DNA from 3 places in the Ruegeria sp. BB10 genome. Region 1 is predicted to be linked to each of the others. Evidence: riboswitches for the same ligand, from Rfam matches in the RefSeq annotation. Region 1 holds a riboswitch; each other region holds the start of a gene.
The links. Region 1 has a riboswitch for thiamine pyrophosphate ahead of thiB (thiamine ABC transporter substrate binding subunit). Riboswitches for the same ligand answer to the same signal wherever they lie in the genome.
Positions count from the first base shown of each region.

Region 2: another riboswitch for thiamine pyrophosphate. It lies ahead of thiD (bifunctional hydroxymethylpyrimidine kinase/phosphomethylpyrimidine kinase); the one in region 1 lies ahead of thiB (thiamine ABC transporter substrate binding subunit).
Region 3: another riboswitch for thiamine pyrophosphate. It lies ahead of thiC (phosphomethylpyrimidine synthase ThiC); the one in region 1 lies ahead of thiB (thiamine ABC transporter substrate binding subunit).

Region 1 is NZ_JBQFIW010000002.1:206,638-216,514, forward strand. Features, by position in the region: gene ACR3EP_RS19955 (LysR family transcriptional regulator) at 1-825, opposite strand, end outside; gene ACR3EP_RS19960 (TRAP transporter substrate-binding protein) at 974-1,990, shown strand; gene ACR3EP_RS19965 (TRAP transporter small permease) at 2,066-2,671, shown strand; gene ACR3EP_RS19970 (TRAP transporter large permease) at 2,668-3,948, shown strand; gene speB (agmatinase) at 3,970-4,935, shown strand; gene ACR3EP_RS19980 (thiamine ABC transporter ATP-binding protein) at 5,024-5,716, opposite strand; gene ACR3EP_RS19985 (ABC transporter permease family protein) at 5,703-7,250, opposite strand; gene thiB (thiamine ABC transporter substrate binding subunit) at 7,226-8,206, opposite strand; TPP riboswitch at 8,239-8,343, opposite strand; gene ACR3EP_RS19995 (GDP-mannose 4,6-dehydratase) at 8,594-9,634, opposite strand.
Region 2 is NZ_JBQFIW010000001.1:2,749,712-2,759,588, forward strand. Features, by position in the region: gene secA (preprotein translocase subunit SecA) at 1-336, shown strand, start outside; gene ACR3EP_RS14220 (hypothetical protein) at 437-1,360, shown strand; gene ACR3EP_RS14225 (phosphate ABC transporter substrate-binding/OmpA family protein) at 1,386-2,942, shown strand; gene radC (RadC family protein) at 2,947-3,702, opposite strand; gene ACR3EP_RS14235 (HesA/MoeB/ThiF family protein) at 3,813-4,775, opposite strand; gene ACR3EP_RS14240 (thiamine phosphate synthase) at 4,772-5,368, opposite strand; gene ACR3EP_RS14245 (thiazole synthase) at 5,365-6,129, opposite strand; gene thiS (sulfur carrier protein ThiS) at 6,132-6,326, opposite strand; gene ACR3EP_RS14255 (FAD-dependent oxidoreductase) at 6,310-7,287, opposite strand; gene thiD (bifunctional hydroxymethylpyrimidine kinase/phosphomethylpyrimidine kinase) at 7,284-8,087, opposite strand; TPP riboswitch at 8,131-8,237, opposite strand; gene dnaJ (molecular chaperone DnaJ) at 8,366-9,520, opposite strand; gene dnaK (molecular chaperone DnaK) at 9,595-9,877, opposite strand, start outside.
Region 3 is NZ_JBQFIW010000002.1:110,008-119,884, reverse strand. Features, by position in the region: gene ACR3EP_RS19600 (hypothetical protein) at 1-4,346, shown strand, start outside; gene ACR3EP_RS19595 (invasion associated locus B family protein) at 4,365-4,844, shown strand; gene thiC (phosphomethylpyrimidine synthase ThiC) at 4,906-6,696, opposite strand; TPP riboswitch at 6,806-6,925, opposite strand; gene ACR3EP_RS19585 (hypothetical protein) at 7,605-8,051, opposite strand; gene ACR3EP_RS19580 (sulfatase-like hydrolase/transferase) at 8,132-9,004, opposite strand; gene ACR3EP_RS19575 (hypothetical protein) at 8,997-9,221, opposite strand; gene ACR3EP_RS19570 (sulfatase-like hydrolase/transferase) at 9,218-9,838, opposite strand.

The sequences.
Region 1 (9,877 bases):
TGATGGCCGTGTTGCGAGGTAAAAGGTTGAGTTCCAGTTCAGCTTGTCCGGCGCAAGCTCTCTGAGTCGATCGCGGTGGGCCCAGTTTTTGATAAAGTGTACCGGCAGCGGACCCAAAAAGTGACCGGTTTCAATCATCATCGCCATTGCTTCCATATTTGCCACGGTGGCTTTTGGCTGCGCAGTCTGAAGCACCGGTGACACCAGAATGTTGTAGGAGCGCTGACAAATTTGGTGCTGTGAGATTACATCCAGATCAATCTGATCGTCGGGTAAGTCAAACAAGGGATGATCCTGCCCACAGTACAAACGATGCTCTTCCCGGCACAGTTCGGTGTATGTCAGCTCTGGGACCTGATTGCGGAAGGGGGCGATTGCAACATGCAAATCACCGGTAATCAGCTTCTGTGTTAACTCAGTTGGTGATGCGACGACCACCTCTAGCTGCACTTCGTTGGGACGGTCGAGAAACCGCTTAAGGACCTGCGCCAGATTAAGCTCTGCCAGTGTATTGACCGCATCAATGGTGCCAATCCGCAGATCTCCAGTAGTGGTCCCACGCAATTCCAGCAATTCAGCGTCGAAATCACGGGCACTGCGCAAAATGTCTCCGGCTTTGCGATAGGCGATTTCGCCCCGTTCGGTCAGGCGAAACCCGCCGCGGCCGCGTTCGCAAATCCGATAACCAAGCGCGGTTTCCAGATCTCGGATTCGGATGCTGATCGCCGATTGCGTAATGCCCAATGCGTATTGCGCATCCGTAAATCCACCGCATTCGACCACGGTCACGAAGGTTTCAAGCAGAGTATTTCTGAGCAGTTTCAACGCTTATCCGCCTTTCGGGAGTCGTGGTGTTATTTACATAAAAATACCTCATGTGAACATAAACAAGATGATATTTTTTTGTGTAATTTTCTATGCTGTCCTGATCCCTGAAGACCAAACCCAATAAGGCAACAGGGAAGAAACCAACATGACCTTGACCTCTCGTCCCCTCAAGATAACTGCCGCAGCAGCATTGCTGGGCCTGACCCCTCTCGCCGCCTTGGCCGAGGATTGGAAGTTCGCAATCGAAGAGATTCCGGGCTCGATCATGGATGCCTACGCGCAGGAGTTCAAATCGCGCATCGAAGCCGCCACCGATGGTGAAGTGACCGTGACCGTCTATCCGATGGGCACGCTGGGCACACCGACCGAAACGGTTGAACAGGCCGCCGACGGTGTCATCCAGTTCACCAACGTATCGATTGGCAATCTTGGCACCGTGGTGCCAGAAAGCCAGGTTTTCCTTCTCCCCTACTTGCTACCATCCGATCCGGCCGCGATTTCGAACATCCTCAGCAACTCGGAAACCATCTACGGTCCGCTGAACGATGATTTCCGCCAGCGTGGTCTGGAAGTTATGACCATGTATTCCGAAGGGCCGCAGGTCTGGACCACCAACCGCGAAATCCGCACGCCCGAAGACTTTGACAACTTCAAGATGCGGGTGATGGTGTCGCCGATCCTGCTGGAGACCTATAAAAACATGGGTGCCAGCCCGACCCCGCTGCCGTTTGGCGAAGTGTTCGGCGCGCTGCAACTCGGCGCAGTTGACGGTCAGGTCAATCCGATCCCGACCATCGAAGAGATGAAGTTCTACGAGGTCACCAGCCACCTGATCTGGGCCGGTGAGCAAGAGCTTGTCACCACCGTCGTTGCCGGTTCGGACTGGTTTGAAACCCTCAACCCCGACCGCCAGCAACTTGTGCGCGACACCATGGCCGACATGACCGGGTTCATTGATGGCGTCGTCACTGATTTTAACCAGAAACGTCTGGATATCATCAAAGAAGCCAAACCTGACATTGGCCTGGTCGTTCTGACCGAGGACGAGCGTGACGCCTTCCGTGAGCGTAGCACGGGCACCTCTGCCGCCTATGTCAACACGGTAGGCGACCGTGGTCAGGAACTGCTGGACGCGCTGCAGGCGGAACTGTCGGGCAACTGATCCCTCCCCACCCACTCACTCACTCAAAACTACCTCACGCGCCTTGCGCGTGGGGGCTTTCAAAGGGGGGAAACCATGCAAAGCAATACTGCCACTCCCTTCGGCTTGTTGGGAAAGATCGACGCCGTCATCGGACGGATCGAAATCTGGATCCTGGGCTGGGGGATCACTCTGATGGCCGTGAACACCATCGCCAATGTCTTTGGGCGATATGTGTTCAACCAATCCATCTATTTTTCGGAAGAGCTGAACGAGTTTCTAATTGTGATCGTCACCTTCATGGGACTGGGCTACGCCACTCGCAAGGGCATCCACATCCGAATGTCAGCCATCTATGACGCCCTGCCAGTCAAACTGCGCAAAGGCCTGATGGTTGTGATCGCCACCACCACAGCCATCGTGATGGGTGTGCTGGCCTGGTACGCGTTTGAATATGTGCAGAAAGTCGCCTCGCGCGGGCGGATCACCCCGGCGCTGCAGCTGCCGCTGTACCTGACCTATGTCTGGGTGGTGATCGGATTGGCACTGGCCTCGTTCCAATACCTGCTGACTGCGATCCGGAACCTGAACTTCGCTGACGAGGACGTCTATGTCTCGTACCTCGAAATTGACAGCTATGAAGATCCGGAAACCGCGTCTGCCATCAAGAAATTCCAGGACACAGCGGAGGCAGACAAATGACCGAGTTGATGCTGGTTGTAATGATCATCCTGCTGCTGGCAGGCTTTCCAATGAAAATGCCCTTGATTTCGGCGGCTGTGCTGGGGTTTCTCGTCTACTTCCCTGAAATGAACATGCAAATCCTGATCCAGCAGATGATCGGGGGCGTGAAGCCGGCTGCGCTGATCGCGGTGCCGATGTTCATTTTGGCCGCTGATATCATCACGCGAGGACATTCCGCCAATCGGCTTATCGATCTTGTGATGAGTTTCATGGGCCATATCAAAGGCGGCCTGGCAATTTCCGTCACCTCGGCCTGCGCCTTGTTCGGAGCTGTGTGTGGGTCGACCCAGGCGACGGTGGTGGCCATTGGCGGTGCGATGCGGCCGCGGATGCTGAAATCTGGCTATAGCGACAGCTTTTCGATCGGGTTGATCGTAAATGCCGCTGATCTGGCCTATCTGATCCCGCCATCCATCGGCATGATCATCTATGGCGTGGTCTCGGGGACGTCGATTTCGCAGCTTTTCATCGCGGGCATCTTGCCCGGGTTGCTGATCGTAGTGTTATTCTCGGCCTATTGCATGGTGTACGCTTACCGTCACGATATCCCAGTTCTGCCTCGCGAGGGGTGGGGACAGCGCTTTACCGCGTTGCGCAAAGCCCTGTGGCCGATGGGATTTCCGGCGATCATCGTCGGAGGCATCTATGGCGGCGTGTTCTCACCCACCGAAGCAGCGGCAATCTGCGTGCTTTATGCTGTGATCCTCGAGGTTGTGATCTTTCGCTCGATCAAGGTTGGAGACCTGTTCGATATTGCCCTGTCCACAGGGGCCATCACGTCGGTCGTGTTTATCCTGATTGCCGCCGGAGCCGCCTTTAGCTGGACACTTAGCTTTGCCCAAGTGCCGCAGACTATCATCGCAGCGCTGGGGCTGGAACAAGCCAGCCCTCTTATGGTGTTGCTGGCGATCAACGTGGCCTTCTTCCTCGGCTGCATGTTCGTTGACTCGATCGTGGTGATCCTGATCCTAGTTCCGATCTTTGCGCCGATGATCAAGGCCAGTGGGTTGGACCCGGTACTGGTTGGCGTTCTGATCACACTGCAAGTTGCCATCGGAGCCGCCACACCACCCTTTGGCTGCAACCTGTTCACCGCCATCGCCGTATTCCGCCGCCCCTTTGTCGAGGTGGTCCGCGGCGTGCCGCCCTTTCTAATCATCCTTTTGGTTGTCACCGGGCTGCTGATGGCTTTCCCTCAAATCGCGCTGTTCCTGCCGGAATTGGCGTACCGATAACCCATAAGAAACGGAGAAATCATGTCGGGTCATGGCTATGAATCTGGTCGTCTGAACCTGCCTTTTGTCGGCATCGCGACCTTTGGCAAGAAACCTTATGTCGAGAATTGGGATAAGATCGACGCTGATGTCGCCGTCCTTGGTGCACCTTTCGATTTCGGGTGTCAGTTTCGATCCGGTGCCCGGTTTGGGCCGCGCGCTGTTCGCGAAGCGTCAACCCTGTTCAGCTTTGGCCACGCCGGTGCCTATGACCACGAGGATGACGCAACCTATCTAGCCAGCGATGTGCGCATCGTCGATCTAGGCGATGCCGACATCATCCATACCAAGACCGAGGAAAGCCACGCCAACATCGAATACGGTGTGAAGAAAATCCTCGATGCGGGCGCTCTGCCGGTGACTATCGGTGGAGATCACTCGATCAACATTCCGTGCATCCGCGCCTTTGAAGAAGATTGCGCAAAGAACGGACCAATCCATGTGATCCAGATCGATGCGCATCTGGACTTTGTCGACGAACGCAAAGGCGTCACCGATGGTCACGGCAACCCGATGCGTCGGGCAATCGAAAAAGAACATGTCTCGGGCATGACCCAACTGGGCATCCGCAACGTGTCCTCAACCGCGAAAGAAGGTTACGACGACGCGCGGGCGCGGGGTTCAGATATCCTATCCGTACGACAGGTGCGTAAACTGGGAACAGAGGGCGTTTTGGATCGTATCCCCGAAGGTGCGCGTTATTACGTCACCATAGATATCGACGCGTTCTGCCCGTCGATTGCGCCCGGAACAGGGACACCCAGCCATGGCGGGTTCCAGTACTATGATGTCCTGGAAATCGTTCAGGGACTCAGTAAACGCGGTAATGTGGTTGGCATTGATCTGGTTGAGGTCGCCCCCGCCTATGACCAGACCGAAAGTACACAGATTCTTGCGGCGCAATTGCTGCTGAACTTCCTCGGGTTCATTTTCCACAACCGGAAATAAGGTCCCTCCCTGTCAGTCCGGCGTGCAGAAACCTTTCAACTACGCGCCGGGCTGCGAGTTTCCTTTCGCAGGTTTCCATCCAATGTCCCTACCCCAAATAGTCGCGCAGGCTGGGCGGTGGATTATCCAAAAGGTCCCGGGTCGGCGCAGGAGGATGTGCCTGCTCGTTAGACACAAGAACCGTCTGGCCGGCAATGCGGCGCGCGTCCTGCGGGTCGTGGCTGACCATAAGCAGGGTCGTTCCGGTTTCCGCCAGCAACCCAGCCACAAGATCAAGCATTTCAGCCTTCAGTGCCGGCCCCAGCGCCGCAAACGGTTCGTCCAGCAGCAACATCTGACGGCGCTGCACAAGAACCCGGGCTAATGCGACCCGGCTTTGCTGACCTCCAGACAGTTCGGCTGGCTTGCGATCACCCAGACCCGGCAGGGCAACCCGATCTAGTGCGGTTTGGACCTGAGATTGCTCATCTACCGTCAACCGCCCGTTCGGGCGCAAGCCCAAAGCGATATTCTGTTCGACCGTCAGATGTGGGAATAGATTGCCATCCTGAAACAGCATCGCCAAAGGGCGCTTGCCAGGGGCACGGTTGGATATTAGGCCTCCGTCCCAGAATATCTTTCCCTGTTTGAGGTCACGAAACCCGGCAATCGCCTCAAGCAGTGTCGACTTTCCCGCGCCAGACGGCCCAATAATGGCTACACTGGCACCGGTCTCGACGGCAAAATCAGCACGCAACGAAAATTTTCCGTTCTCGATTACACAGCCTTCAAGTTTCAGCATGCAGCCGCCCTCCGCGATCCAATAGCCAGAATGCCCCCATCGACAGCAACAACAGCAACAGAGCTGCCCCGGCCGCTGCTTGCATCTGATACGCCCCCATCAACCGATAGATCTGCAAGGGCAAGGTCGCGATCTGTGGATCGGCGAACAGGGCAATAACTCCCAGATCTCCAATCGATAGCGCGGCTGACAAACCCGTGGCAAAGCGGATCTGTGGGCGCATGCGCGGCAACAGGACGCGGGCAAAGAATGTTTTCTTGTCCATGTCCAGCGACAGGGCAAGCCGTCCGTGTCGCGCCACGACGTCGCGGGCCGCCGGCACCAGAATGCGTAGCGCGAAGGGCAAGGCCATGACGGCATTCACCAGCGCGGTTACCGGCAATGCCAGTGTTACTGGATTAGCGATGGGGCGGATCAGAATGAACAGCCCGGTACCAATCACCAACGGTGAAGCCGCCAGCCCCAGAATACCGCTAAGCTCGACAATCCCGTGACGACCGGTTGCAACGGCCATGGCCATCGGCAGTGCAAGCATCAACAAAACAATCGTACTGGCAGTGGCAACCAGAACCGATATCACCGCCGCACGAAACACCAAGGCAGGCATTTCGAGCAACCCAGATAGGCCAGAGATCGCCACGGCAGCCAAAGGAAGAAGCAGAAATGCTGCCGCGAGCCCGATCCAGCACGCGTCAACTGCGGGCGCGCCGCCATCCCATCGTTGTATCGCGCGATCCAACCCAGCGCCGAACCCGTCACCACGCGAAAAATTCAAAGCAGCTAGCGCGGCAGCAGCGGTCAAGGCCAGTTGCACCGCAGAAAGCAACGCTGCACGGCCAAGGTCGAAATCGTAGGTAAAGGATTGATAGATCGCGAGTTCAAGTGTCGTTGCGCGGGGCCCTCCGCCAAGAGTCAACGCGACGGCAAAGCTAGTCAGGCAAATCGCAAAGATCACGGCCAGAACACCCGGCAGAATGCGCCTTAACATTGGCAGTTCGATCAGACGGAACATGGCAAAGCCGTCGCACTCCAATTGCGCGGCCAACCGAAATCTTTCTGCCGGAATTTCCTGCCACGCCTGCAGGATTAGCCGCGTGGCAAGTGGTAGGTTGAAAAATACATGGGCTAGAACCACCCCGTGCAACCCATAGATGCGCAGCGGCGGCAAACCAAACAGACCTAAAAAATCTGAAATCCAGCCTGCACGTCCGAAAACCTGCAACAACCCAAGGATCGCGACGATGACCGGCAGGATAAAGGGGGCGCCCAATAGGGCGATCAGGGCAGACCGTCCACGAAACCGACGCCGCGCCAGTGCCCGGGCGACCGGAATAGCCAGCCCGGCACTGAACAGCGCAGACAACACAGCCTGAACCAGCGTAAAGCGCAGCGCCGCCCAATCGGCCGGACCCAACCCACCCGCTGTATCAGCGCGTAGGGCTACCGCGGCCAATGTGCCCAATATCAGCGCAGCAACCAGTGCCGCTGCGCCAACACCCGGCCAAGGGCTTACTGGCTGAGCGCGCCCAGCCATTCCGCAAGCGCCTGATCCCGCACGGCGGCGGCTTCATCCGGGGTATACAGCAGGGATTTCTCAGGCGTGATCAACGTGTCAAACCCTTCGGGCAGGCCAGCCGCAGGGGTCACTGCCGGATACATCCAGTTGGTGGTCGGGATGATCTGCTGGAAGGTGTCCGAGACCATGAATTCCAGAAATTGATCCGCCAGTTCGGGCTGATCGGTACCGGCCAGCTTCGCCGCAACTTCAACCTGCATGTAGTGCCCTTCGTCAAAGGCGGCCGCTGCTTTGCTGGCGTCATCCTCGGCGATCAAGTGATAAGCAGGCGATGTGGTGTAGCTGAGCACCATGTCCGCCTCACCCTCAAGAAACAGGCCATACGCCTCGGACCAACCTTTGGTCACGGTCACGATATTGTCGGCAAGCCCGGCCCAGATTTCGGGGGCTTCGTCTCCATAAGACGCTTTGACCCACAACAGCAGCCCCAGACCCGGAGTGGACGAGCGCGGGTCTTGAATAATGATCTTTGTTTCACCCTCGGCCAGTTCACGGAAATTGGCAGGTGCCGCCGCATCTGCGTTATGGACAAAAGCAAAATAGCCCCAGTCATAAGGCGCGAACACGTCATCTGACCATTCAATCGGCAGGGTATAATCGGCGCTGACCGAATTGGGAGCAAACAAGCCAGTTTCCTTGGCCGCTGCGATCAGGCCGGTGTCCAGCCCAAGCACCACATCGGCGTCCGTGTTTTCACCCTCTAGCCGAAGACGCGACAACAGCGCCGCGCCGTCTTCGACGCCCACAAGGTTCAGATCACAGTTGCATACTGCTTCGAAAGCTTCTTCTACTTTCGGGCCCGGACCCCAGTCCGAGACAAAGCTGTCATAGGTGTAAACGGTCAGCTGAGGTTTGTCGGCCGCGACAGCCGCTGTTGCGCTCAGAAGTCCCGCAGCAATCATCAGATGTTTCATGTCATCCTCCATTGCGGCGAGAGGGCAAGGGTGGATGAAACCGTTACCTTTCCCTCCGCCGGTTCTAGCCGGTTCAGGTTCTACGGGTTCGCCAAAGGCATCTCAGCGCGGCAGGCCACGCACCCCGAGGTGAGGTTGTCAGTAGGTTGGAACGGACGAAAAGACAACCGGGTTAAAGTGTTTTTTGGATGCTCAAATTGGCATCCGTTCAGTTGGACTGAGAGATGCACAACATAATCGCCCTGTGGAACAATCACCGTAGGAAAGGTTTTGAACTACGTTCCGGGTACCGGAACGGTTTGCGTTTTTAGCCTTGAGAATTTCAGAGGCCGAACCTCAAAACTGAGAGGACGGCCACCAATCTTTTAGGCCTGAAGGCTAACCATCTTACCTTTCGGTCCCAGCCGCGTTGGGACGATAAAAGTCGCGGTACCACTTAACAAACTCAGCCACACCATCTTCGACCGAAGTCCTTGGTTGATAACCGGTCAATTCCCTGAGCAGCGATGCATCGGCCCAAGTTGCGGGTACGTCACCGGGCTGCATCGGCATCATGTTTTTATCCGCCTTGATGCCCGTGGCCGTTTCGATGGCTTCAATAAACGCGGTCAGCTGTACCGCATCATTGTTGCCGATATTCACCACTCGATGGGGTGCGACCGGTGACAAACTGTCCCCTTCTGGAATATTGCCGTCTGCGGGGCGCACAGGGACGGCGTCCATCAGCAGGCGGATCGCCTCAACCAAATCTTCGACATAGGTAAAGTCACGTTTCATATCACCGTGATTATAGACGTCGATCGCATTGCCCTCGAGGATCGCTTTGGTGAATTTGAACAGCGCCATGTCCGGGCGACCCCAAGGGCCATAGACGGTGAAAAACCGGAACATGGTAATCGGCAAATCGAACAGATGCGCATAGGAATGGGCCATGCTTTCGGTCGATTTCTTGGTGGCCGCGTAGAACGACATCTGATGATCGGCGCGTTGGGTTTCCTTATAGGGCATCTCGGTATTGGCGCCAAAGGCCGAAGAAGTCGAAGCCAACAGCATATGTTTGGGCGGATGCGCCCGCGCCGCTTCCAGAATTTCGAAAGTCCCTATCACATTGCTTTCCAGATACGAGCGCGGATTCTCGATCGAATAGCGCACCCCAGCTTGGGCAGCGAGGTGAATGACATAGTCAAAACCATGTTCCCCGAACAGCTCCATCATCAGGCCGGGGGTTTCGACCTTGCCAATGACGGGCGAAAAATTCTTACCATTGGGTTCGCGCGCCAGCATGTCGTGGCGGGCCTTTTTCAACGACACATCATAATAATCGTTCAGAGAGTCCAACCCCACTACGTGGTACCCTTGGGCCAGCAGAAGCTTGCTCAGATGAAAGCCAATAAAACCGGCTGACCCGGTGATGAGAACGCTCTGCATAATGTTGCCCTTGTAAAAAACTTGGTATTTCGGGCCTTTTTAGTGCGAGATCAAGGGAAGATACCACCACAGATATCGCAGAAAGCGGTGTATTCTGCTGTGCCCTTTCGCCACCTAGGCAACGCGTAGCAATACTCTACCTTTGTATAGGATTGGCAGCAGCGGACGCCAAAGGTTGTCAGCATTAATCATGCGCATAATTGACGCGCATATATAATGGACCTATCTTAGGGTGAAGGGAGG
Region 2 (9,877 bases), on a different contig from region 1:
AACGAATACAAGAACGAGAGCTTCCAGCTGTTCGAGTCGATGCTCGATAGCCTGCGTGAGACCGTGACTCAGCAATTGTCACGCGTGCGCCCACTGTCTGAAGAAGAGCAGCGGGAAATGCTGGCGCAGATGCAAGCACAACAGGCTCAGGCACAGCAGCAGGTCGAACAAGCGACCGAACGGGCCGAAGCGGTAGCCGAGGCCGAAGCCTCGGGCGATCCGCGTCCCGGCTTTGTCGAGGATGATCCAAGCACCTGGGGCAACCCGTCGCGCAATGACCGTTGCCCCTGTGGATCGGGCAAAAAATTCAAACACTGCCACGGGCGCCTGACCTAACGTCAGCGTAATTCAGACACATTGAGTCCCCCTCACGGCCACATATTGGCCGTGATTCAGAATCAATATGCGACTCGCTCCTTCAACTGGGGAGGGTGTCTTGTTTGTAATAAAGAACTACGTGACCACCGGCGGCACAGTCGTTTGCGCGCTGGCAATTGGTTACCTGATGCAAAATGGATTTCCTGCGTGGTCTGACGACGTGCAGGGCACTGAACTTGCGGCCGCTGATCAAGGTGCCGGTATTCCCGGGCTGGAGGACATCGTCTTGACCTCCTCGACCCCCGCCCAGGAAACGGTTCGCGCCATCCCTTCAGCACAACGAGTTGAGACTCCCAGCCGGTCAACCCCCTCTGATCACGCTGATTGTAGCCTTAGTGCCCGCGCACGCGCCGTGCCCGGTGCTGCCGCGCGCCTGATCATCAAGGCCCCCTGCCACGGTAATGAACGGATCGAGGTGCATCACAGTGGACTGACCGTAACCCAGCAGACAGACGCCAATGGCACGCTGGACCTGACCATACCGGCCTTGTCGGAATACGCGATCTTCCTGATCTCACTTGGCGATCAGAAAGGGACCGTAGCCACCACTCACGTTCCCGACATCAGCCAGTATGCCCGCGTTGTACTACAATGGCAGGGCACGACCGAGCTGCAGATCCACGCGCTGGAATTTGGGGCCAGCTATGGGGATGCAGGTCATGTTTCGGCTCAGTCTGACTCGCAAGGCGCAGGCAGTGTCGTTCAGCTAACGCAACCGACCTTCAGCGATGCGCGCAACCTCGAGATCTATTCCTTTCCCGCCGCGCAATCGGATCAATCGGGCTCGATCGAATTGACGGTCGAGGCTGAGGTGACATCAGAAAATTGCGGCTCGGACCTGCACGTCCAGTCGCTGGAGTTGCGCGAAGACCGGAAACTGCGGCCGCGCGAATTAACGCTGAACTTTCCAGACTGCTCCAAAACAGGTGAGTTTCTGGTGTTGAATAATCTGTTCCAAAACCTGACAATCGCGGCAAATTAAAACCGCAGGCAGGCTCGAACTTCCTATGACATTTCTTCGTGTAGCGGCGGTCGCACTGTTTTCGGCAACACTTTCCTCAGCCGTTCAGGCGCAGGATATCACGCTCACCTCTCATGACGGCAAGGTCGAGGTGACAGGCACCCTGCTTGGCTTTGACGGAGAGTTCTACCGCGTCGACACCCAATTTGGTGAGCTGACGGTGGATGGCTCGGGCGTGACCTGCGATGGCCCTGCCTGCCCCAACCTGACCGATTTCGTGGGCGAACTGAGGTTTTCAGGTTCTTCCGTCATGGCCGAGAAGGTGTTGTCTGCCCTGTTGATGAGCTTTGCCGAACAGGAAGGGCTGTCAGTCACGTCCCGTCAGCCCGCTCCGGACAGTTTGATATACGAGCTTCATCAGGATGGGCGCGACGCGCCGCTGGGCCGATTCTATTTCGATATCGGCAATACCGGTCAGGGCTTTGCCGATCTGATCGCGGATCAGACCGACATTGTCATGGCTTTGCGCGAAATCCGCCCGTCAGAGCAAGAGGCTGCCGAGGCCGCTGGTTTGGGCGATTTGACCCACGCACGCCGGTCGCGGGTTATTGCGTTGGATGCGTTGGTGCCCATCGTGGCGCCGGACAATCCCGTGCCCCAAATCTCTCCGGCGGATCTTGCCTTGGTGTTTTCTGGCGCGATTGACAATTGGTCCGCCTTGGGTGGACCCGACGCACCAATTGCGCTGCACCTGCCCGACGTCGGATCAGGTCTGGCACAAGGGGTCGAGGATCAACTGCTTTCACCCGCCAGTATCGATCTGTCTGATGCCGTTATCCGGCATAAGCGCAGCAGCGATCTGGTTCAAAAGGTCATCAAGGACCCTTTTGCCATCGGCATCGCTAGCCAGGCCGAGGCTGACGCGGCCCGCGCACTGCCCCTGACCGGTGGATGTGGTCACGTGTTGATGGCCACCCGGCAGACGATCAAGACCGAGGACTACCCGCTGACCTCACCCATGTTCCTGTACCTCCCCAAGCGCCGCCTGCCCCGTATTGCCCGGCAGTTTCTGGCCTATACCCAAGGCGACGCAGCCCAAAAGGCGATCCGCAATGCGGGTTTTGTCGATCAGGAACCCGAGATGATGCGGATCGGACTGCAGGGCGATCGTCTGGCCAATGCGGTGGCCTCGGGTGGCCCCGAGGTTGGGTTGGAGGAATTGCAGCGTATGGTCGATACCCTCAGACCCATGTCCCGGTTGTCGCTATCGGTCAGGTTCGAGGCAGGCTCGTCCCGCCCCGACGCACAATCACGGTCGAACATCCAGCATTTGGCCCAACAGCTTGAGGCCGGGACGCTGAATGCGCGCAAGCTGGTGTTCGTTGGTTTCAGCGACGGCGACGGAGCCGCGACTGAAAATAAGCGAATCGCCTTGCTGCGCGCCAAAACCGTGCGCAATGCGGTGTTGGCGGCGGTGGAAACTGCCATTCCCGATAGTGTTGAATTGCAAGTCGATGCGTTTGGTGAGGCGATGCCGATGGCTTGCGACGACACCGAATGGGGCCGAAAGATCAACCGCCGGGTCGAGATCTGGGTTCAGTAACTCGCTACAGATATCCCTGCGACCGAAAGCTCAGCTCATTCGATTTGCCGATGATCAGATGATCATGCAGCGTCAGCCCCAGGGCCAGACATGCGTCCTGTATCCGGTTGGTCATGTCGATATCTGATTGCGACGGGGTCGGATCGCCCGAAGGGTGATTGTGTACCAGGATCAAGGCTGACGCATTCAATTCCAACGCCCGTTTCGCAACCTCGCGCGGATAGACGGGTACGTGATCGACGGTGCCCTTGGCCTGTTCCTCATCCGCGATTAACACGTTCTTGCGATCCAGATAGAACACCCGGAACTGCTCCGTCTCGCGATGGGCCATCGTGGTGTGACAATAGTCCAGCAGTGCATCCCAACCTGAAATCACGTGCCGCTGCATCACCCGCGCGCGGGCCATGCGATGGGCGCAGGCCTCAAGTATCTTCAGATCGGTGATCACCGTGTCACCAACGCCCTTGATCTGACGCAGCCGTTCCTCGGGCGCGGTCAGAACCCGGTTGAAATCCCCAAACGTGTCCATCAGCGCCCGTGCCAGCGGCTTTACATCCTGCCGCGGGATTGAACGGAACAGCACCAGTTCCAACAGTTCATAATCCGGCATCGCCGCCGATCCGCCTGACATGAACCGTTCCCGCAGGCGTTTCCGGTGGTCTTTGATGTAGGACGGTAACCGACCCGAGGGCAGGGGCGCCACCGGGGCTTCGTCACTTTCAAACAGCATCGGGGCTTCGGCAAAGGCGTCCTGAGTCATGCGTTCAGATTTGCGCAGAATCGGTTTCCGAAAGGTTAACGCGCCCAAACGACCCTAGACCCCTTTGGTCGATAGTCACCGGTTTCCACTTACCTCGTGAATCAATTCACTCATGTAGTTGAGGCTGCAACCAGGACAATTTCACCGGACCAATCCGATTGAATTTGCTCAGCCGCCCGCCATGCGCGCAATCCGCTAGAGCAACAAAGCGCAAGTCTTTTTCCTTTGTTAGGCTCTGTTTTCAGGGATTCAACAATGTCCCGACGTGCCCTGCTGTGAAGAAGTTCGGGGGCCTCGTCCCGGGTGCGCAGTTCAATGATCACATCATCTTCGGTCAATTGGCTGGCGGAAAGAAATCGAAAGTGGTGCGCCGGTTCCGGTGCGCCGTCAAATCTGAATGTGCTGTTGCGCAGCGTGCGGGCGTCAAACTGTACCAACTGTCCCAAAGGCGAGGGGTCCAGGCCAAGGATCACGCCCAGCGCCATTTGCGCCTGCAAGGCACCTATAACCCCAACGACAGGGCCCAGCACGCCGGCCGTTGCACAGCTCGCGCCGCTATCCGGTGCATCCGGAAACACCGCACGCAAGGACGGCGCGCCAGCACAAAACCCACCGACATAGCCGGTCAGCCCCAATACGGATGCGCTGATCAGCGGCTTGCCCTGCAACAAACAGGTATCCGACAAGATATAGCTGGCCGCATAACTGTCCGCGCAGTCCAGAACAATGTCAGAGCTGCGAACAAAATTTAACACATTCTGGTTTGTTAGAGCCTGATACTCAGCCATTACGGTGATGTCACCATTCAGCGCCCGGCAGCGTTCTGCGGCGACTTTGGCCTTGGCGCGCCCACAGTCGGATTCAGCGAACAATGTCTGCCGGTGCAGGTTCGATAGCGCGATCTGATCCCGGTCCAAGATGGTTATATGCCCAACCCCGGCCCCGGCCAACAAGGGTAAGACCGGAGAGGCTAATCCGCCCGCGCCCACCACCAGAACCCGCGCTGCTGACAGGCGGGTCTGGCCTGCCGATCCAACCTCGGGCAGGATTATCTGGCGGGCATAGCGGCTCATCTCGTGACCTCGATCCATTCGCGAACACGGGTTTCTGGATCGGAATTCAGCGTGATGTCCGTGACGACCGAGACGATGTCCGCCCCCGCCTGCAAGACGCCCGGCGCCCGCTCAACGCTCACGCCGCCAATCGCGACCAGAGGGATATCCCCCACCCGTGCCTTCCATTCGGTGACGCGTGGCAGGCCCTGCTGTTCCCATTTCATTTTTTTCAGGATCGTCGGATAGACCGGGCCCAAAGCCACATAATCCGGGTCCATGGTCAGGACTCGCTCTAATTCATCATCATCGTGGGTGGAGACACCCAGTTTCAGCCCCGCCTTGCGGATGGCTTTCAGATCGGCCTCGTCCAGATCCTCTTGCCCGAGATGAATCCACTCACAACCAGCGTCGATAGCCGCCTGCCAATGATCATTGACCACCAGCACGGTGCCGTGGGCACGGCATAGTTCCAACGATTGGGCGATCTGTTCCCGTATGATCACATCAAGCTGATCCTTGATCCGCAGTTGCACCAGCTTCACACCCAAGGGCAGCATCCGGCGCAACCAGTCAGTGTGGTCGAAGATCGGGTAAAATCGGTCTAACATCATAATAAGAAGGCCTTTCCGATTACCGGAGTTGATGGTTCGGCCATATCTCGCGCCTCGATCGGGTCGGCTTGATGCGCCAGTTGCCCGGCCTGAATCGCCAGCATCATTGCGCGGGCCATGGCCACAGGGTTTCCGGCCCGTGCAACAGCGGTATTCAGCAGAACGGCGTCATAACCCAACTCCATCGCCTGCGAAGCGTGACTGGGCAGGCCGATCCCGGCATCCACAACCAATGGAACATTGGGGAACTCGGCCCGCATCGCGCGCAGAGCATATTCATTGTTCAGCCCGCGCCCCGACCCGATGGGTGCACCCCAAGGCATCAGCACCTCGCACCCGGCGGCCAGCAGACGCTCGCCCACGATCAGGTCGTCGGTGGTGTAGGGGAATACGTGAAACCCGTCCTCGGTCAGTATGCGCGCGGCCTCGACCAGTTGAAACACATCTGGCTGCAAACTGTCAGTGTGGCCGATCAGTTCCAGCTTGATCCAATTAGTGTCAAACACCTCACGCGCCATATGGGCGGTGGTTACGGCTTCTTTGACCGTGTGGCACCCAGCGGTGTTTGGCAGGATCAGCACGCCCAGCTCGCGGATCATCTGCCAGAAGGTCTGCCCAGCCCCGGATTCACGGCGCAAGGACACTGTAGCAACACCCGCGCCGCTCTCGCGAAACGCCTGTTCCAAAATAGCGGGGCTTGGATATTGCGCCGTTCCCAACATCAGCGGATTAGGCAGCTGATTTCCGTAGAAGGTCTTCATCCTCAGCCTCCCTGCATCGGCGCGACGACTTCAACCCGGTCGCCATCGGTCAACTTTTGAGCAATGCGCAGACCCGAGGGCACAAAGTCTTCGTTTACAGCTGTCGCCACCCTCCCCGAGAACCCGCATTCGACCAACAGGTCCGAGAGGATTTCGGCGCGCACCTCGCGCGATTCACCATTAAGCACGATCTTCATCGACCATCTCCGAATGTTTGTTGTTCAACGCCAGATCGGCCACTCCCTGCGCCAGCGCTGGGGCCAGCAGATAGCCATGGCGGTACAGTCCGTTGGCATAAATCGTATGCCCCAGCCGCCGGATGCGGGGCAGGTTGTCGGGAAAAGCCGGGCGCAGATCGACACCGATCTCAAGCACCTCGGCCTCGCCAAAGGCGGGGTTCAGCGCATAGGCGGCGCTGAGCAGTTCCAGCATGGATCGGGCCGTGATGCGGCTGCTGTCTTCGCTTTCGATCATCGTTGCGCCCAGCATGTAGACACCATCCCCACGCGGCACGATGTACAGCGGCATCCTTGGATGCAGTAGACGTACAGGTCGCGTCAGGGTCACGTCAGGGCAGCGGATCACCAACATCTCTCCCTTGACGCCGCGCAGGTCGTGCAAAACCTCACGCGCGTGCAGACCGCGGCAATCGATTGCATTCTCCAGCTGGGTCGGGGCCAGTTTCCGGTGGAAGCCTACCCCTTGGTCCAGCAATTGGCGGTACAGATCCCGCAGCGCCTGTCGCGGGTTCAGATGAGCCTCATCCGTGAAATGAAGACCTTTGGTGAAACTGGTTAAATCAGGCTCTAAACTGACAATTTCAGCCTGACTAATCTCGGTACCCCCCCCGGTCCGACGAGCGAACCGACGCAAATCCGGCAGATCACGCGGGTTGGCAACAACCAGCGTGCCACGTTGTTCCACCCGAGTACGCGTAGACCACCACTCGAACGCAGCCATGCCCAGCCGCAACACAGGTTCTTCGGCGTTTTCAAACTCGCACCACGGGGCCAGCATACCGCCAGCCCACCAAGAACACCCATGCGGGCCAGGTGGACCACTGGGATCAAAGATCTGAACCTTGGCCCCGCGCGACACTAGCTCGCTGGCTACGGCCAGCCCGGCCACACCGGCCCCTATGACCGACCAGACCGTCACGCGGGCCAGACCCGATGGAAATGATGAACCGGGCCATGCCCCTGTCCGACCATCAGACTGTCAGCTTTAGCAATGGCCCCTTGCAGATACTCATGCGCCTGCGCGACCGCGTCGGTCAGGCCCAGCCCTCGCGCCAGCCCGGCTGCTATCGAAGACGACAGGGTGCAACCGGTGCCATGCGTGTTGCGCGTATTGCGCCGAGTGGCGTTGAATTCTGCCACAACTCCCGAGGGATCAATCAACACATCGTGGCAAACGTCGCCGCGCCCATGTCCGCCTTTCATCAATACCGAGCGCGCGCCCAGCCCGCACAGCGCCATCCCCTGCGCGATCATCTGATCGGGGGATTCGGCGTCCGAGGTGCCCAGCAAACAAGCGGCCTCGGGTAAGTTCGGGGTCAGCATGGTCGCTCGGGGCATAAGAACATCACGCAGGGTCTGAACGGCACCCTGTGCCAGCAAGGCATCGCCAGATTTGGAGATCATCACCGGGTCCAAAACGACGGGGCCATCATACCCAGCGATGGCCCCGGCAACGGTTTGAATAATTTCAGGGGTCGCAAGCATGCCGATCTTGATCGCGCCTACATCCAGGTCGGTCAGCACCGCCTCGATCTGAGCGGCCACTACGTTGAGCGGTATGCCATGCACTGCGGTCACAGCCCGCGTGTTCTGCGCCGTGACCGCCGTGATCACGCTGGCCCCATACACGCCCAACGCAGACATCGCCTTGAGATCGGCCTGAATCCCGGCCCCACCACCACTGTCCGAGCCCGCAATTGTCAGGGCAATATGCGCCATATCGTTGCTCCATCATCAGGGGGCAACGCAGCATGGAAAACGTCTGTGTGTGTAGACCGTTCCCTACGCCGGTATTGCCCGGATCAGGTTCGATGGGTTAGCGCATTCACGCCTCTCAGCCCCTTGATCAGGGCACCCCAACGGTTGGCGCGACAATCTCAGGGGATGTGGCAAGATTCAAGAGCCAAATTTCGCGAAGTTCATGGACAAACTGGACCTATAAAACGAAATAAGCCGACCCAAGGGGATCGGCCTTTTAGCAACTTGGTGGAGTGATCTTAGCCCTTCATCCCATCCCAAAAGGATTTGACGGATGAGAAAAAACTTTTTGATTCCGGGTGGTTATCCTCACCCAAATCGTCGAACTCTTTCAGCAGTTCTTTTTGGCGACTGGTCAGGTTGACCGGCGTTTCCACCGCCAGTTCGATGAACATGTCACCCACACCGCCGCCACGCAGGGCGGGCATGCCTTTGCCGCGCAGGCGCATCTGACGGCCCGATTGGCTGCCTGCTGGTATTTGCACGCGGCCGCGGCCACCATCGATGGTTGGCACTTCGATCGAACCGCCCAGCGCAGCCTTGGCCATGCTGACCGGGACGCGGCAATAGAGGTTCACACTGTCGCGTTCGAACAGCTTGTGATCCGAAACTTCGACAAAGATATACAGATCGCCCGGAGGGCCACCGCGCATCCCAGCTTCACCCTCACCCGCCAGGCGGATGCGGGTTCCGGTCTCGACACCGGCGGGGATGTTGACGGACAGCGCACGCTCTTTTTCCACGCGGCCTGCACCGCCACAGGCTTTACAGGGGTTCTTGATGATCTGACCCAGACCCGAACAGGTCGGGCAGGATCGTTCGACGGTAAAGAAACCCTGCTGTGCACGCACCTTGCCCATGCCCGAACAGGTTGGACAGGTGGTTGGCTCCACTCCGCCTTCTGCACCCGATCCGTCACAGGCCGAACAGGCCACGGCAGCAGGAACACTGATGGTTTTCTGCAGGCCCGCGAACGCCTCTTCCAGCGTCACGCGCAGGTTATAGCGCAGGTCCGATCCGCGCGCCGCACGGCGCCCGCCACCGGGGCCGCCACGCTGACCGCCCATGAAATCGCCGAACAGATCGTCGAACACGTCTGAGAACGCGCTGGAGAAATCACCCTGACCAAAGCCGCCACCGGGACGGCCACCACCACCGCCCATACCGTTTTCAAAGGCGGCGTGACCAAAGCGATCATAGGCGGCCTTTTTGTCGGCGTCGCGCAGAACATCATAAGCCTCGTTGGCTTCTTTGAACTGCGACTCGGCATCCGGGTTGTCTTTGTTGCGATCGGGATGCAACTCTTTGGCTTTCTTGCGAAAACCCTTTTTGATTTCATCCGCTGATGCGCCCTTTGATACGCCGAGCACATCGTAGTAGTCGCGTTTTGACATCAGTATTTCCTTCAGCCTCAACGTATTTGGGCCGGCCCGGCAACCGGACCGGCCCACATTGGCCCGGTTACCCGTTAGTTACGCTTGTCGTCGTCCAGATCTTCGAACTCGGCGTCAACAATGTCGTCCTCACCCGGCGCAGCATCTGCCGCCGCAGGCTCATCCTCACCTTCTTCGGCTTGCGCCTTATAGATGGCTTCGCCCAGCTTCATGGCCGCTTCGGTGACGTTCTGGATGCCCGACTTGATCTTGTCGGCATTCTCGGTCTCCAGCTCGTCCTTCAGCGCGGCAATTGCCAGCTCGATGGCTTCGATGGTGGTCGGGTCGACTTTGTCGGCATGCTCTTCCATCGACTTT
Region 3 (9,877 bases), 97 kb from region 1:
CGATCGGGTTGCTGGCGCAATCGGTGGGCGGTGCAGGTGGCACTGGCGGTATGGTGCAGGCGGGTCAGGGAAACCTGGATACGATCAAATCCTTCGTTAACCCATCAACCGTGGGGACGGCAGCCTCGATCAACATCGGAGGCACTGGCGGGGACGGCATGACGTCGGACATTGTGACCGTTGTGAATGACGGCATGATCACCACGGCGGGCACGATGGCGCACGGCATCTATGCGCAATCCGTCGGCGGCGGTGGCGGCATGGGTGGCCTGGTGGAAAACCGCATCATCAACCTGCGCAAAGAGATCGGCAACACAGCGACCATTTCGATTGGCGGCAATGGCGGCACCGGTGCGATGTCTGCGGCAGTGTCGGTTACTAACCGCGATGTCATCGCAACAACAGGTGACAAGTCGATCGGTATTTATGCGCAATCCGTTGGCGGTGGCGGAGGCGACGCGCAACAGGTGCGCAACATCATCTTGGGCCGATCCTCGGAAGGATCAACGACAAACGCCATTCTGATCGGCGGAACTGGTGGCACTGGCGGCGCGGGCAGCACGGTAACCGTAGTAAACGAAACCGATGCCACGATCCTGACCGATGGTACGGAAAGTCACGGGATCTTTGCCCAGTCCATCGGTGGAGGTGGCGGTAATGGCGGCTCGACCATCTCGGTTGACGGGCGCTATGGCGGGGCCGAGGCCACTACGCGGCGGGCGCTGCAATTTGGTCTGGGCGGATCAGGCGGTACGGGTGGCACGGGCGGCAATGTCGCGGTGACCAATGCCGGTACGATCGTGACAACGGGTGCGGGTGCGCATGGTATCTTTGCCCAATCCGTCGGCGGCGGCGGTGGCAATGGCGGCAGCTCAATCACGGGGACATTGCGGTTAAAGACCGGGGACAGCAGCTCTCCGACCGCGCAGCTGAATATCGGCGGATCGGGCGGCAGCGGCAATGTTGCCGGCAACGTGGTCGTCACCAACACCGGAGACGTTCAAGTGGATGGCACAGGCGCCTACGGCATCTTTGCACAATCTGTCGGTGGCGGCGGCGGCAATGGCGGTCTGGCCGTTGCGATGGACGTGAACGACCTTAAGAACACAATGACGGGCAAATCCTATTCGAAGATCGCCATTGGCGGATCAGGCGGATCGGGTTCTGATGGAGGAGACGTCACGGTCAACCACACTGGCACAATTGTTGTGAATGCCGAAAACGGGTTTGGCATCTATGCCCAATCCGTTGGCGGCGGCGGCGGCAACGCGGGTTATTCGGTGTCATCCCCGCTGGTCTCGGTGCTGGATTACACAATCTCGCAGGCGCTGGGGGCTCGGGAGGGATCCACCGGTTCGGTGGGCACTGTAACTGTCAATTCGACCGGAGATATTCTGGTCAATGGCGTGGGCAGCGAAGCGGTCTTTGTCCAATCGGTGAATGGCGGCGGTGGCAATACTGATGCCTCTGTCGATTTCACCACCACGACCGCTGGCGCGACCGGCTCGGTCGTCAGCAGCGATATCGCCCTTGGTGGCGACGACGTGTCGGGTATGGCGGGCAACCAGATCACGCAGGCCCATAACGGCAACATTGCCACCACAAGCGATCGCTCGACCGGCCTGATGCTTCAGAGTGTCGGTGGCGGCGGCGGTACATCCGCGACCACGGTGGATGTTCAAGACGGTGACGCTATCGACATCACCGCACGTCTGGGTGCGATTGACACGGACGACGCTGGTGGCGGAGACGTGGACGGAAGCCGGACTGGTGATGTTGGCACCGATGGCGCGTTCTCGTCCGCCGGAGCGGCGCAATCCATCGGCGGCGGCGGCGGTAAGCTTGTGCTGAACAGCAACACGGATGGCGAAGCCGGGATCCAAAAGGCCGCGTCTGTGATCCTGGGTTCTGATCCCAGCTTCAACAACGATGGCGGCGATATCGACCTTTTGCTGGACGGCAACGTGTTCACAAGTGGTGACCGATCCTTTGGCCAAAGCGTTCAGAGTATCGGTGCCGGTGGGGGCGAAGTTGTCATCTCGGGTCTTGGGCGTGCGGATGTAACGCTGGGCGCGCAAGACGACTCAACCGGTGACGGTGGTGATGTCGGCTTTGCAAATATCGGGGACATGACTACCAGTGGAACTGGATCGCACGGGTTCGTCATCCAAAGTATCGGTGGCGGCGGCGGTCTCGTTTCAACCGATATGGAGGCCAGCCGGATCACGGTAAACCTGTCTGCTGCAAATGGCGGTGATGGCGGCGATATCGGATTCTCGCAATCCGGCAACATCGTCACGACGGGCGAAAATGCGATTGGTGTTGTGGCGCAGTCGCTTGGCGGCGGCGGTGGCATGGTGGACTCGGTCTATCGCGGGGCTGCCGGTGGTGCGGGCTCTGGTGGCGCCATCGACATGACGCTTGATGGTAACATCCTGTCGGTGGGCGAGGGCGGCATCGGCGTCTTGGCACAATCCGAGGGGCGTGATGGCGCAGACGCGATCACACTTGGCTTTGACGGCGTCGTCATGGGCGGCACTGGTGAGGCGGGGTCAGTCGCATCAATCGTTGTGGACGGCGGCACCGACAATGTGCTGACCCTGTCTAAAGATACCCTGTTGATCGCCGGCAACGATCAATTGGTGAATGGGGGCGACGGCAACGAACAAATCTCGCTTGCGGGTACGGCCCTTGGCAACATGGATCTTGGCGCAGGCACTAACGGCTTTACCGTCGAAGACGGCGCGGACTTCTATGCGTTGGATACGGTCAATCTGGGTGCTGACGGCTTCATGCAGGTGAACGGTGATTTTGTACTAGGGGCCAATCTGGGTCTGGACGGAGATTTGACGGCGACGGTTGCGGCCAGTGACTTTACCTTCAGCGGAAATGTCAGCCAGACATTGAACCTAACCGGAAGCCTGGCCTTTGGAGCAACGGCAACGTCAACCTTCGACGTGTATTTCCTGACCTCTGGGGCATCGGGTGGCAACAGCGACCTGGTTAATGCCACCGGCAATGCCACCATGGGCGGTACGCTGGTGCCACTGCTGAATACGCTGGAAAGGGCCTTGCCGCTTGTCATCATCAATCCTGATGGAACCGCCGCAGACGCGGGCACGCTGATCGAAGACACTGTGGTGCTGGATTATTCCATCGGCCTGAACGGCTCCACCTCTGACGGCAGTTCGGTCGACCTGGTGATCACGCCGGATTATTCGACCCCCGGCATGAACGCCAATCAGGCGGCCATCGGGGATTACATCAACCAAGTTCTGAACGGGCAGGGATCGGCTGCCCAAGGCCAACTGTTCGCCTTGATCGGCAACATGCAGTCCGAGGCCGATGTCATCGCCGCAATCGAAAGCCTGTCGACTGCCGACTATGCCGCCGATGCCGTGGATGCGCTTTATGGCACCCGGGTATTTGCGGACACGCTGCACAATTGCGAACGGTTTACCGATTACCAGTTCGGGGATGACCCGCGCAATTGTGTTTGGTTCTCAGGCGGGCGGTCTTTTTATGACCGCGATCAGACCGGCATGTACGAAGAGCTGGACATCAACGACACCAACCTGTCGGCTGGTGTCCGTCTGCCGGTTGGGGATGAGCTATTCGCCGGGTTCGCGGTAGGCTATGACGAGATGAGCCTCCGGAACGGATCGAATTACAATGCAACGGGTGATCGGTTCAATCTGGGTGCCTCGCTGACCAAATACACCGGCGCTTGGGAGTTTGCAGCCCAGCTGTCGGCCGGTTGGTCAGACTATGATACGCTCAGCGCGGGCGGGATCAGTGGTGTGTTGCCCAACGGTCAAATCGTAAGCACCGTTGGTGTCAGCGAGATCAAGCACAAGATGAACCATCAGAACCTGCGTCTCAGCCTTGCTTATGACCACAGGTTCGCGGGCGGCAGTTCCTATCTGCGCCCTGAGGTAGCCGTTGATGCCACACGTCTGGCAACCGAAAGCAATGGCGATGCAACCCTGGCGGGGGTCGTTCTGCAAGACGATAGCGAGATGATCTATTCGTTCACGCCTTCGCTGGAAATCGGAACCGAGCAAACCCTGAGTGCCTCGCAGAAGCTCCGCGTAAGTTTTCAGGTTGGTGCCATTCTCTCGTCGGATGATACCGTATCGGTCACCGCCGGGTTCAACGGAGCGAGCACCGCTGACGGTGGGTTTTCAAACACCAGCTTTGTCGGCGACGCGCATGGCTTGGTCTCGGCCCGGTTGGGGCTGTTTGCGCTGGATGACAGCAGCTTTGTCAATCTGAGCCTCGATCATTTGTTCGGAGACTCAACCAGGGCCCTGCAGGTAGGTCTTGGCCTTGGACTACAATTCTAATCGATGAGGGACAGCAGGATGAAAACTTGGATAAGCGCTTTGGGAGTCACATTGGGATTGGCAACTCCCCTTGCTGCGCAGGAAGGCGCAGCGCCGCCATGGTCGGTCAATTGCAGCAATCGGGCCGTTGGGTCCGAGTTGATCTGCGAAATGACCCAAAGCATCGTTTTGACCGAAAACAACCAAAGGCTTACGTCCATCGCATTTATCAAGGCTGCAGGTAAGGACGAGACTGAGACCGTGCTGACCCTGCCATTCGGTCTCTTGTTCTCGGAAGGGCTGGTTGCAAAGGTGGATGATGCCGAGGTCGCCCGTCTGGAGTTCCTGACATGCGAGGCACAAGGTTGTTTTGCCCGTTCGCCAGTTTCCCAGGAATGGATGTCTGCGATGCGGGCAGGTAATCAATTGCAGATCGACGCTAAAAACAGGGTCGGAGAGCCAATTTCATTTGGCTTCGATTTGACTGGGTTCAGCAAAGTATCCGATCTATTGCCCTGAGAGTAGTTTCCCTTCAATGCAAGAGCGTGCGGAGCCGAAAGGATCGGCTCCGCCGCGGTGTTTAGTCTTTCACGGGCATGTAAAGGTCGCCGCCTTCACGGAATTTGGCGGCCATGGCCTCCATCCCCTCTTTCTGCGCTTCAGTTCGAATGTCGTGGCTGATCCGCATCGAGCAGAATTTCGGCCCGCACATGGAACAGAAATGCGCCACCTTATGCGCTTGTTTGGGCAGGGTTTGGTCGTGGAATTCCCGCGCCGTTTCCGGGTCCAGCGACAGGTTGAACTGATCTTCCCAGCGGAACTCGAACCGGGCGCGGGACAGCGCATCGTCACGACGTTGCGCGCCCGGCAGACCTTTAGCCAAATCAGCGGCGTGAGCGGCGATCTTATAAGTAATAACCCCAGTTTTCACATCATCCCGGTCCGGCAGCCCCAGATGTTCTTTAGGCGTGACATAGCAGAGCATCGCACAACCAAACCAGCCAATCATCGCAGCACCAATGCCGCTGGTGATGTGGTCATAGCCCGGCGCGATATCGGTGGTCAGGGGGCCAAGCGTGTAAAAGGGCGCCTCGTGGCAACACTCCAATTGCTTGTCCATGTTTTCTTTGATCTTGTGCATGGCTACGTGTCCGGGGCCTTCGATCATCACCTGACAATCCTTGGCCCACGCGATTTTGGTCAGCTCACCCAGCGTCTCAAGCTCGGCAAATTGTGCCTCGTCATTAGCGTCGGCGATAGAGCCGGGACGCAGACCGTCGCCTAGGCTGAACGACACATCATAGGCCCGGCAGATGTCGCAGATTTCGTCGAAATGCTCATAGAGGAAGCTTTCCTTGTGGTGATGCAAGCACCACTTGGCCATGATCGACCCACCGCGCGACACAATACCGGTAACCCGTTTTACCGTCATCGGCACCATATGCAGGCGCACGCCTGAGTGGATGGTGAAATAGTCGACGCCTTGTTCGGCCTGTTCGATCAGCGTGTCACGGAACACTTCCCATGTCAGGTCTTCGGCAATGCCGTTGACCTTTTCCAGCGCTTGATACAACGGCACGGTGCCAATCGGCACCGGGCTGTTGCGGATGATCCATTCACGGGTGTTGTGGATGTTGCGGCCGGTCGACAGGTCCATGACGGTATCAGCACCCCAACGGATCGACCAGACCATTTTATCGACCTCTTCTTCCATCGAAGAGGTCACAGCCGAGGTACCCATATTGGCGTTGATCTTGACCAGGAAATTACGCCCGATGATCATCGGTTCGCTTTCAGGGTGGTTGATATTCGCAGGGATAATGGCGCGACCAGCGGCGACCTCGTCCCGCACGAATTCCGGGGTCACATAATCAGGGATGTTTGCACCCCAATCATTGCCTTCGCGCTGTTCAACGACAGCCTCGCGCAGTTGGTTTTCACGGATGGCGATGAATTCCATTTCCGGGGTGACGATGCCGGCGCGAGCATAGGCCAGTTGCGTCACAGCCTTTCCATCCTTGGCGCGCAGAGGGCGCGGGCGCACAGGGAACTCGGGCGTTAGCCGATCACCTTCGACAAAACCGTTGTCTTCCGGTTTGATCTCACGTCCATCATATTCTTCGGCATCTGCTCGAGCCTCAATCCACTTGCGACGCAGCGGCGCCAGACCTTGCCGAATGTCCGTCATCACCTGCGGATCGGTATACGGCCCTGAACTGTCATACACGGGCAAGGGTGGCTCCCCCGCCGTGGGGTGGACCGAAATTTCACGCATTGGCACGCGCACATCCGGGTGCACTGTGCCGTTTACATAGATCTTGCGCGATGCGGGCAGTTCACCGGCGGTGATTTTGGGGTTGGGGACGTTCATGTTGGTGCTCCTCAAGCAGTTCAACTTAAAAAGACACCAGATGAGTTTTGGCTTGGGGAAACGAGAAGGCAGACAGCCCCCTGTTCGGAGTGCGCTTGCCCGGTATTGTGGCCTGCGCGCCCTAGCTTCCTACGCCAGTATCAACTGGGTCAGGTTCAAAGGGTCGCGTCGCCGGGCATTGCCCCGTCAGCCTCTCAGTCCCCTTGGTGGGACTCCCCTGCGTACAGGTGGTTTAGCTTGAGATTCACGGCTTAAACAAGCACCAAAATTAATTTGTTTCAGATTTTCTCGAACGGCCGGGACCTTCCATTCGGTGCAGTATGTCACCAGAAATACGGTCTTATCTGATGCGCATGCCGACCAATTCGACAGATACTCCGCATATCGACGGTAAGTTAAACACGGTTATTTAACATAAGACGTCTTATAGGGGAATTCCCTCATTTGAGGGAGAATTGTCGGAGTACGTAAATAATGGGACTGAATTATTGAGACTCGTCTTCCCCATAATTCAACGACTTAAGATTCTCATGCATTTTGGTGGATTTCGCTGATTTGGACTTATCAAGCTTGTCTCAGACTGCAGCAATACGATCGTCGACTGCGACGCGCATTGGGAACTTCCGAGAGCGGAAACAACTCGCAGACCGACAGCTTCACAGCGTAAGGTTTTGTGCTGAACAATGTTGAGCGACTGAGTGCCCTGCCCTGATCACTTCCGGCCCTTACCGGACTTTAGTCGGTCGTTCAGCATTCTGCAGTGCGGCTCGGCATTACGGACATTCGCTGCACGTGCGCAATTAGAAGATGGCTGAATGACCGTTCTGCGGACGAAGCGGACAAATATACCATCCGGTTTTCCACTGCCGACTCAAGCAAGTAGGCAACCTCTCAACCCTGTGAGCCAACTAGTCGCTTGCTCTTTGCATCGCGTCTTCGAGTTTTTGAATATCCGCTTGGCTCAACTGGGGCCGGTCGATTTTTATCGTAAGCTTTTCCAGTTTCGCGGTTAGTGGGAACGGTGGTTGGTAGTCGTCGTCGTTAACGCCGGTCAATGTATCAGAACCTATGTCAAACGCCTCGTCCCACTGAAGGGTGGTGGGAATAGTGTTCTTCATCTTTTGGGTTGCTACGACTTCGCCATCGACTTTCAGCGTCCCGGTGCCACCTGACCTAAACCACTGGTGCTTCCATATGCGAGGTTCCGGTCCGAGGCCGTCATATTTGAAGTCAAACTCCAGAGTGTGCTTTCCGGGTGCCAAGGCCTCTTTGCCTTCCCATTTTATCCGTTCTAGATTCAACATATTCAGAGAAGACTGGCTTGCCATCAAGTAGGTAGAAACCGTAACCGGCAAAGCGGCCGCCTGATGTCAAAATCATGCCTTCAGCACCACCTTCGGGCACATCTATCTCTGCTGTAATGGTGTACGAGCTGTTAAGAATACTTGGGAATCTCCTGAGGAACCCCAGTCATTGGCCGGACATAAACGAACTCGTTTCGTCCCGCCGCAATGCTTGGCCGAGGTAATGAAATTCTGGACGTGACCGAGGCATCCATCGGGAAGACCTGATACTTATTTGCTTCTTCTATAAATATAGCCTTCAGTTCTTCGATCTTCTCTGGGTGCTGCGCCGCTAGATCATTTCTTTGATTCATATCCGTGGTTAGATCGTAAAGCTCGAGCACTTGATTGTTCAAAGGGTCAGGGTTTGGTGTCTTTGGCGTTTCCCATGGCATCCGGTTTACTTTGGTGCTCAATAACCAACCTTCGTGATACAAAGCCCATTGTCCCATCATTTCAAAGTACTGAGTTCGGTGACGGCTCGGTGCATCCTTGTTTTTCTCATCGAAAGTATATGCAAAGCTGGTGCCTTCAATTGGAGATTGAACAATCCCGTCGACTTCCAACGGTGCATCAATTCCGGTGACTTCTAGGATCGTCGGCACGACGTCGATTACATGCATGAACTGATCTCGCTGACCACCTTTGTCTGCGATTCCGTCAGGCCATGACACCACCATGTTCTGTCGGATGCCGCCAAGCCTGTTTGCATTCTGCTTGAAATAGTCAAACGGAGTATCAAAGCCAGGACCATCCTGCAGACATGTGATTGTATGTCTGGTCCGTTCCCCAGACATCGTACCACTGCAACTGCGTTTTTGCAGGCATCTCTGCGATACCATTGAACCAAGCCACCTCGTTCGGTGTCCCCATTGGACCACCCTCAGCCAGGTGCCATTGTCACCGTTGATGTAGAAGATCAGTGTGTTGTCACGTTTTCCGAGGTCCTCTATTGCGTCAATCACGCCCAATTTCATGGTCTGTATAAGCCGCATAAGCGGCGAACACTTCCACCTGCCGCACGAAGAGTTTTTTCTCGTCGTCCGTCAATTGATCCCACGGCTTGATTTTGTCTGCGGGCCAAGGCGACAGCGTTGCATCTTGCGGGACAAGCCCCAACTTTTTCTGATTCTCAAAAATTGTCTGCCTAAGTGCTTCGTACCCACCATCAAACAGGTTCATCGCCTCGATCTTCTGACCCACTCTTTGGTCGGGTGGTGCGGCGCGTGCGTTGCACCGGGCACATACTTGACAAAGAAAGGCTTACTTGGCTCGATTTGGTGCAACCGCGAAATGTGGTCAATCGCATCGTCGGCCATTCCGGTGATCAGGTTCCACTCAGGATCACCTTCAAACGGGTAAATCGGGGTGGTGTTTCGATATAGGTTCGGCTGCCATTGGTTCGCGTCTCCACCAACAAACCCAAAAAAGTACTCGAAACCTAAACCAGTCGGCCATTTGTCAAATGGACCAGCCTGGCTCGCTGCAAATGCTGGGGTGTTATGGTTTTCCAAACCATGAAGTGGCGTAGCCATTGTCTGAAAGTATCCTCCCGATAGTGGCTTTGTTGTCTGGAATAATACTGTTGTAGCCGGGATACCCGGTCGAAGATTCGAAATCACTCCGAACCCGACCGGTGATGATTGCGGCCTGTCATCAAGGCTGCTGGTCGGTGAACAAAGTGCGGTCGAATAGATATTCGTAAAACTCAAACCCTCTTTTGCCAATTCATCCATCGTATCAGTCGGGATGACGCCGCCAAAAGTACTAGGAATACCATACCCAGCATCATCCAACATGATGAGGAGGATGTTGGCGCGTTCTCAGGTGGCACGACG